DNA from 2 places in the Vreelandella neptunia genome. Region 2 is predicted to be linked to the other one. Evidence: predicted binding sites of a transcription regulator. Region 2 holds the regulator's gene; the other holds the start of a gene.
What was found. Region 2 encodes sigma-54, which starts transcription at its own class of promoters, with help from an activator protein. Its sites were predicted from a motif close to TGGCACNNNNNTTGCTNT; they were not measured.
Positions count from the first base shown of each region.

Region 1: a site for sigma-54 is predicted at 1,022-1,039, ahead of SR894_RS18120 (NCS1 family nucleobase:cation symporter-1). Genes of this name have one in related genera too.

Region 1 covers NZ_CP140255.1:3,901,591-3,904,958, reverse strand. The annotation lists gene SR894_RS18125 (nitrilase-related carbon-nitrogen hydrolase) at 1-566, opposite strand, end outside; gene SR894_RS18120 (NCS1 family nucleobase:cation symporter-1) at 1,184-2,701, shown strand; gene SR894_RS18115 (LysR family transcriptional regulator) at 2,738-3,368, opposite strand, start outside.
Region 2 covers NZ_CP140255.1:1,606,358-1,609,725, forward strand. The annotation lists gene SR894_RS07305 (PTS sugar transporter subunit IIA) at 1-112, opposite strand, end outside; gene hpf (ribosome hibernation-promoting factor, HPF/YfiA family) at 117-425, opposite strand; gene SR894_RS07315 (RNA polymerase factor sigma-54) at 523-1,938, opposite strand; gene lptB (LPS export ABC transporter ATP-binding protein) at 2,068-2,835, opposite strand; gene lptA (lipopolysaccharide transport periplasmic protein LptA) at 2,847-3,341, opposite strand; gene lptC (LPS export ABC transporter periplasmic protein LptC) at 3,359-3,368, opposite strand, start outside.

The DNA.
Region 1 (3,368 bases), 2.3 Mb from region 2:
ACGGTGGCGGAGGGGTTGAAAATCACCTCCGCGCCGTTAAGAGCAAGCGCCCGCCAGCCTTCTGGGAAGTGACGGTCGTAGCAGATATACACGCCGATTTTGCCGTAGGCAGTATCGAACACTGGCCAGCCGGATTTTCCCGGTTTGAAGAAGAATTTTTCCCAAAAACCAGCCACTTGAGGGATGTGGGTTTTGTGGTATTTGCCCAGGTAGCTACCGTCGGCATCGAACACCGCGGCGGTGTTGTAGTAAACGCCGGTCTCGGTCTCTTCATAGACCGGTACGATAATCACCATACGGTGCTCAGCCGCGAGTTTCTGCATCATTTGGCAGGTGGGGCCTTCTGGCACCCGCTCGGCGGCGGCGTACCACTTGCCGTCCTGGCTAGGGCAAAAGTAGGGCTGATTAAACACTTCCTGGAAGCAAAGCACCTGCACGCCCTGATCAGCCGCTTGCTGAATCATTGGCAGATGTGCCTCGTTCATGGCGTCGCGGATAGCTTCTGGTTCAAGATCGGTGCTGGTTTTCAGGCCCATCTGAATCAACCCGATTTTCATCTTCTGCATGAGACGCTCCCTCTGATTGTTGATATGTAGCGTATGTTTGTAGTGTTCTCAAAACTAGTTTTATAAAGCTGACGAAAGAGACAGCTTTTGTTGAAAGTAGCGCTGGGTGGGTGGTTTTAGCAAGTCTTTAGAGGAGATTTGTTAATTTGTGTTTAACTCTTTGAGTTTGCTTGTTTTTATTGTTCTATTTGGCGCTGTTCACTTTTTTGGTGAACCTCTGCACTATTTTGGAAGAAATTTTTATTTATTTTAAATCAGATGGTTAGTGTGTTTTTAATGTCTGTGTTTAGATTTTTGTTGTTTAAAGTTGGTGCAAATATTTTTTTTGATCTAGCTTGGTTTAGTTGGTTTTTGTTTGAGGTAGGGGAAATATAAAGATAAAAAGCTAACAATAATATTGTTGTCCTGAAAGGCAGCTTTTTAATCAATGAGTTAATTGACCTGCTTTTTCAAGTAGGCATGCTTATTGCTTGTTTTCTAAAAGCTATGGTTTTTAAGAACGATGGTTTTGAAAAACAATGCTTTCTAAAAGCCATGATTTCTAAGCGCCTTTTTGAAAAGCTCCACTGGCCGTGGGAGCTAGACAGCGCAATAACGCAATGCTGAGGAGATAAAAAATGACCGAAACAACCTCTCAGATGGTGGATCGAGGTGGGCTGATAGAGCTTGATGTAGGGGACGATGTACGCAGCAGTTCTCGCTTTAATGAGGATATTGCGCCTACCCAGGCCAGCGAGCGCACCTGGAGTAAGTGGAATATTGCGGCACTCTGGGTAGGCATGTCGATCTGCGTGCCCACCTACACCCTAGGCGGGGTATTAACCGCCTACTTCGGGCTGAGCGTGGGGGAGGCGCTGTTTGCCATTCTGTTGGCCAACGTAATCGTGCTGATTCCTCTCACCTTAAATGCCTTTCCCGGTACTAAGTTTGGTATCCCCTTTCCGGTGGTTTTACGCTCGTCTTTCGGTATTTTAGGTTCCAACGTTCCCTGCCTGGTGCGCGCCTTAGTCGGCTGCGGCTGGTTTGGTATTCAAACCATGTTTGGTGGTTTAGCCATTCATCTGCTGCTCTCCGAGTTGATTCCCGCTTGGGCAGCGCTTGGCGGCGTAGGTGAAGTGATCGGCTTTTTTGTCTTCGGCGCGATGAATCTCTATGTGGTGATTCGTGGGGCAGAGTCGATTAAATGGTTGGAAACCCTGGCGGCGCCCCTGCTGCTAGCCGTTGGGTTTGGTCTGATGGTGTGGGCGTGGCCACATATGTCGATGACCGAACTACTGGCGCAGCCGCCGTCGCGGCCTGAAGGAGCGTCGGTTTATGGCTACTTCTTCGCGGGCTTAACCGCCATGGTGGGTTTTTGGGCTACGCTGTCGCTGAATATTCCCGATTTCAGCCGCTTTGCCAAAAGCCAAAAAGATCAAATCGTGGGTCAGGTGATTGGACTACCGCTAACGATGTTCTTCTTTGCCGCGCTGGGCGTGGTATTAACAGCGGCTTCCGAGACGCTGGTGGGCCAAACCGTTGCCGACCCGGTACGTTTGATTGGCTATATCGACAGCCCCTTCTGGGTGGTACTGGCGATGCTGTTGATCATTATTGCTACGATCTCCACCAATACGGCTTCTAACATAGTGTCGCCTACCAACGATTTTCAGAACATTGCCCCCAAGTTGATTAACCAGACGCGCGGCGTGCTAATGACCGGCGCGGTGGGCGTGCTACTGATGGGCTACGATCTGCTACAAAAAGCGGGCGTTATTCCGCCAGGTGTCTCTCTTGAGCAGATGTACTCCAACTGGTTGCTGGGTTACTCCAGTTTGCTGGGGCCCATCGCGGGCATTATGGCGGTGGATTATTTCCTGATTAAAAAGCAGCGCCTGGATGTGCCCAGCCTATATATGGATAGCCATGCCTATCCTGCTGTAAATGTCGCCGGTTTCATCGCCTTCGGTGTGCCCGTGGCGCTAACTTTACTATCGCTGTTAACAGGCACTATGAACTGGTTCTACGATTACGGCTGGTTCACCGGTTCGGCGCTGGGGGCCATCGTTTATTTTGTCGCCAGCCAAGTGCTGGCATCATCGCCTCAGGCGGGGCCTGCGCCAATAATGGCCAATGAGGCAGCCGAGCAGCGTTAAACAGTTGAAACCCGGCTTCGTGCCGGGTTCTCTATCCTAGCTGCTTTTGATTAAACGTAGAAACGCATCGACCACTCGGTTGGGGCGGCGATCATGTCGGGTGATCAGTACAAAGGGGATGCGGTAGTGCTGCGAGTTGGCGTGTAGCGCCCGCATCTTGCCCGCTGCCACCCACTGTGCTGCGACGTGTTCAGGCAGAAAACCGATAAAGCGCCCGGTAAGAATCAAAAAAGCAGCGCCTTCACGGTCGGATGCCGAGGCACGCAGGCTTAGCGCATCATGGGCCTGGCGGGCCTCAACCGGCAGCGGGTAGCGGGGCGAAATAGCCGAGTGTTGAGCGATATCTGCACAGCTAAGCGTATTATCATCCTCCGTAAACAGCGGATGGCCTGCCGCGCAGTAAAGATACGATGGCTCATCGTAAAGGTGCCGCGCTTCTAAACTGGTGGGCAGGTTCACTGCAGGTACTACGCCGACGTGCAAGTGGCCATCCATGACGCCCCGAATGACCGCGTCAGAAGGCTCCATATGAATATGCAGCGTTACCTCATGCTCCGGCGCGCTAAGTTCCGCCAGTGCATTGGTGACGTGCATGGCAGGTAGCGTCACTAGGTTGTCGGTAATGCCGATATTCAGCTCGCCTTTGATTGTTTGATGCAGGGCATTG
Region 2 (3,368 bases):
TGGGGATATTTTGGGCAATAAAGGTGCTGTAAAACTCCAGCACCCTTTTTTTGCTACCCCCGGGTACGTCATACAGAACACGTTCCGGGGGGAGTATGGTTTCCAACGTCATTGAATTAACGCACACCAGCGCCTTGGGCGCGAGCTTGTGCTTTTTCCTTGTGTTTAACGAGTTGACGGTCGATTTTATCCGCTAGCGCGTCGATAGCGGCGTACATATCACTGTCTAGGGCTTCCGCATGTAAGTCAGCACCTGCTGCGTGCAGCGTACAGGCGGCCTGCTGGCGCTCTTTCTCCACTGATAAGGTGACTTGCACCGTAGTTATATTGTCGTAATGGCGCTCTACACGCTCAAGCTTTTCGTTGACATAGTCACGCAAGGCGTCAGTCAGTTCTACGTGATGACCAGTGATATTTACTTGCATTGACGTGCTCCTTATCCATCGGACTGTACTTCGATTGTAACCCTTTTTGCCGCGTTGCAAAGCCCTTGTCGAGAGTTTCCCTGAAACGTTAGCGAAGTTAGCGCAAACGGCGCCGTTCACTAGATGAGGGAATGCCCATGGCTTCACGGTATTTCGCCACCGTACGACGCGCCACTTGAATCCCTCCCTCGCCTAACAGCGTCACTAAGCGACTATCTGAAAGCGGCTTGCCGGGCGGCTCCTCTTGAATCAGTTTCTTGAGACGTGCCCGGATGGCAGTGCTGGAATGGCTATCGCCATCTTGACCGCTCACCTGGCTTGAGAAAAAGTATTTGAGTTCAAACACGCCTCGAGGTGTATGGATATATTTTTGCGTCGTTACCCGTGAAATAGTCGACTCGTGCATCTCGACGGCTTCGGCAATATCGGCCAGTATCAATGGCTTCATGGCTTCTTCACCGTGCTCCAAAAAGCCAATCTGGCGGGTAATGATTTCGCGACCCACACGCAGCAGCGTATCGTTTCGGCTAGAGAGGCTTTTGATCAGCCAGCGCGCTTCCTGGAGGTGTTCTTTGAGAAACTGATTGTCCTGGCTCTTGTCCGCTCGCTTAATCAAGCTGGCGTAGTCCGGCTGAATGCGCAGCCTTGGCAGGGCTTCTGGGTTGAGTTCTAAGTGCCAGCCTTCGTTATCGTGGCGCACGACTAGGTCGGGGGTAACATAGCTATCGTCGGTGTCGCCGTAAGCGCTGCCTGGCCGTGGGTCTAGGCTGCGAATCAGTAGGATGACGTCGGTCAACTGTTCGTCGTCGAGCCCTAGGCGGCGCTTCAGCAGGCGCATATCGTCTTTACCAAGCGCTTCGAGAAACTGCCGCACTAAACGGCGAGCGGGAACCAGCAGTGGCGTATCATCGGGGAGGGCGGCGAGCTGCAGCATCAAGCATTCACGCAGATCCCGGGCAAAGATGCCGGTCGGCTCAAACTGCTGGAGCTTGAGCAGAATGGTTTCCACTTCGCGTTGACTAAGCCCGTCAATGCCCTGGGCGCGCAGGCCTTCACGGATGTCGTTGAGCGGTTGGGTTAGGTAGCCGTTAGCGTCGAGCGCGTCGATTAAACTCTCCGCGACAAGCTGCTCGCGGGCGCTAAAATCGGTCATGGCAAGCTGCCATAGCAGGTGGCCATGCAGGCTTTGCCCTGCTGCCTGACGCTCAAAATCAGGGCCTTCGCTGCTGCTACCCCCCTGACTGCCCATATCTTGATAGGTATCTGACCAGTCGCTATCTACCGAGAGCTCAGTAGGGATGCTCTCTGACCACTCTTCTTCCTTAGGCTCGCTGACAGCCTGCTCACTAAATTCATCTTCCTGCTCCAGCATGGGATTGGCATCAAGTGCCTGCTGAATTTCTTGACGAAGATCCAGCGTAGAGAGTTGCAGCAGCGCAATGGCCTGCTGCAACTGGGGCGTCATGGTCAGCTGTGTGCCGATACGCAGTTGGAGAGAAGCTTTCATGACCATCTGAGAACCACTCGTTAATCAGAATGCTCCACCCTAGTGCGAGTGAGTGCTTGGCGCAAGTGCAATAAGCATGCCATTGGTAGTAAAGTTGTTTTAAAGCGCTATTTAGGGGCGATGAAGGCGAAACTGTTACAGACGAAAATCGGCGCCCAAATACACGTCCCTTACTTTTTGATTGGTGAGAATCGAAGCCGGCGAGCCACTGGCGATGATTTGCCCATCGCCGACGATATAGGCGATATCGCAAATATCCAGGGTTTCACGCACGTTGTGATCAGTAATCAGCACGCCGATATGGCGCTGTTTAAGCGCACGAATAATGCTTTTAATATCACCTACCGAGATGGGGTCAACGCCCGCAAAAGGCTCATCAAGCAGAATAAAAGCGGGCTCTGTGGCTAGCGAACGGGCGATTTCTACACGCCGGCGCTCGCCCCCTGAAAGGCTCATGCCCAGGTTGTCGCGGATATGGGTAATATGGAAGTCTTCGAGTAGCGCTTCCAGGCGCTGTTCGCGGTCGCTGCGACTAAGCTCTTTGCGGGTCTCGAGTATCGCCATAATATTATCGGCAACCGAGAGTTTGCGGAAAATAGATGCCTCTTGAGGTAGATAGCCAATTCCCGCCGCTGCGCGCTCGTGCATGGGGGCGCGGGTTAAATCCACATCGTCGATACCCACCTTGCCAGCGTCGGACTTGACTAGCCCAACGATCATATAGAATGAGGTGGTTTTACCCGCGCCATTGGGGCCCAGGAGCCCAACGACGCTGCCTTGGCAGATTTCCAAATTGATGTCTTTAACCACACGGCGGCGTTTGTAGCTTTTAGCCAGGTGGTGGGCATAAAGGGTTTTGTTCGGTGTAAGGATGTTGTTCGGCGTAGTGTCAGCAGTTGCCACAGCTTGACTCCCTATTGTTCAGGCTGAAGGGTCATACGTATGCGCTGGGGCTCGCTGCCGTCAACGTCAGAGCGTGCTTGAATCACTTCACGATCAATAAAATATTCAAGTCGCCCGCCGCTAAATTTGTCCTCCTGTTGGGTCAGTTCGGCTTGGTCAATTAACTCAACGCGGCGCTCGGCGACGTGATAAATAATCCGCCGTGCCCAGCCCTCTGTAGGGCCATCTTGCCCTTCGCCTTGATGGCGCAAGTAGGCGCGCTCTCCGGTGGCGGTTGCCGTCGAGAGTTCGCCCGCGTCGTTGCGTTCGATCTCTACCCGGTCGCCGCGCAGCTGCATTTCCCCCTGGCGAATGTCCACATCCCCAGTGTAAACAGCAGTCCCGGCCCGCTGGTCGAGATCCAACCGGTCGGCTTCAACTTCCACGGGAGCTTGTTGTGAAGTTTGAGCCAACGACGATACCGGCATAGCGAGTGCAAAAAGGGCTGTGTAGATAAGTGCTTTCATGGCGACTCCTCTTAAGCTTAAGGTTGC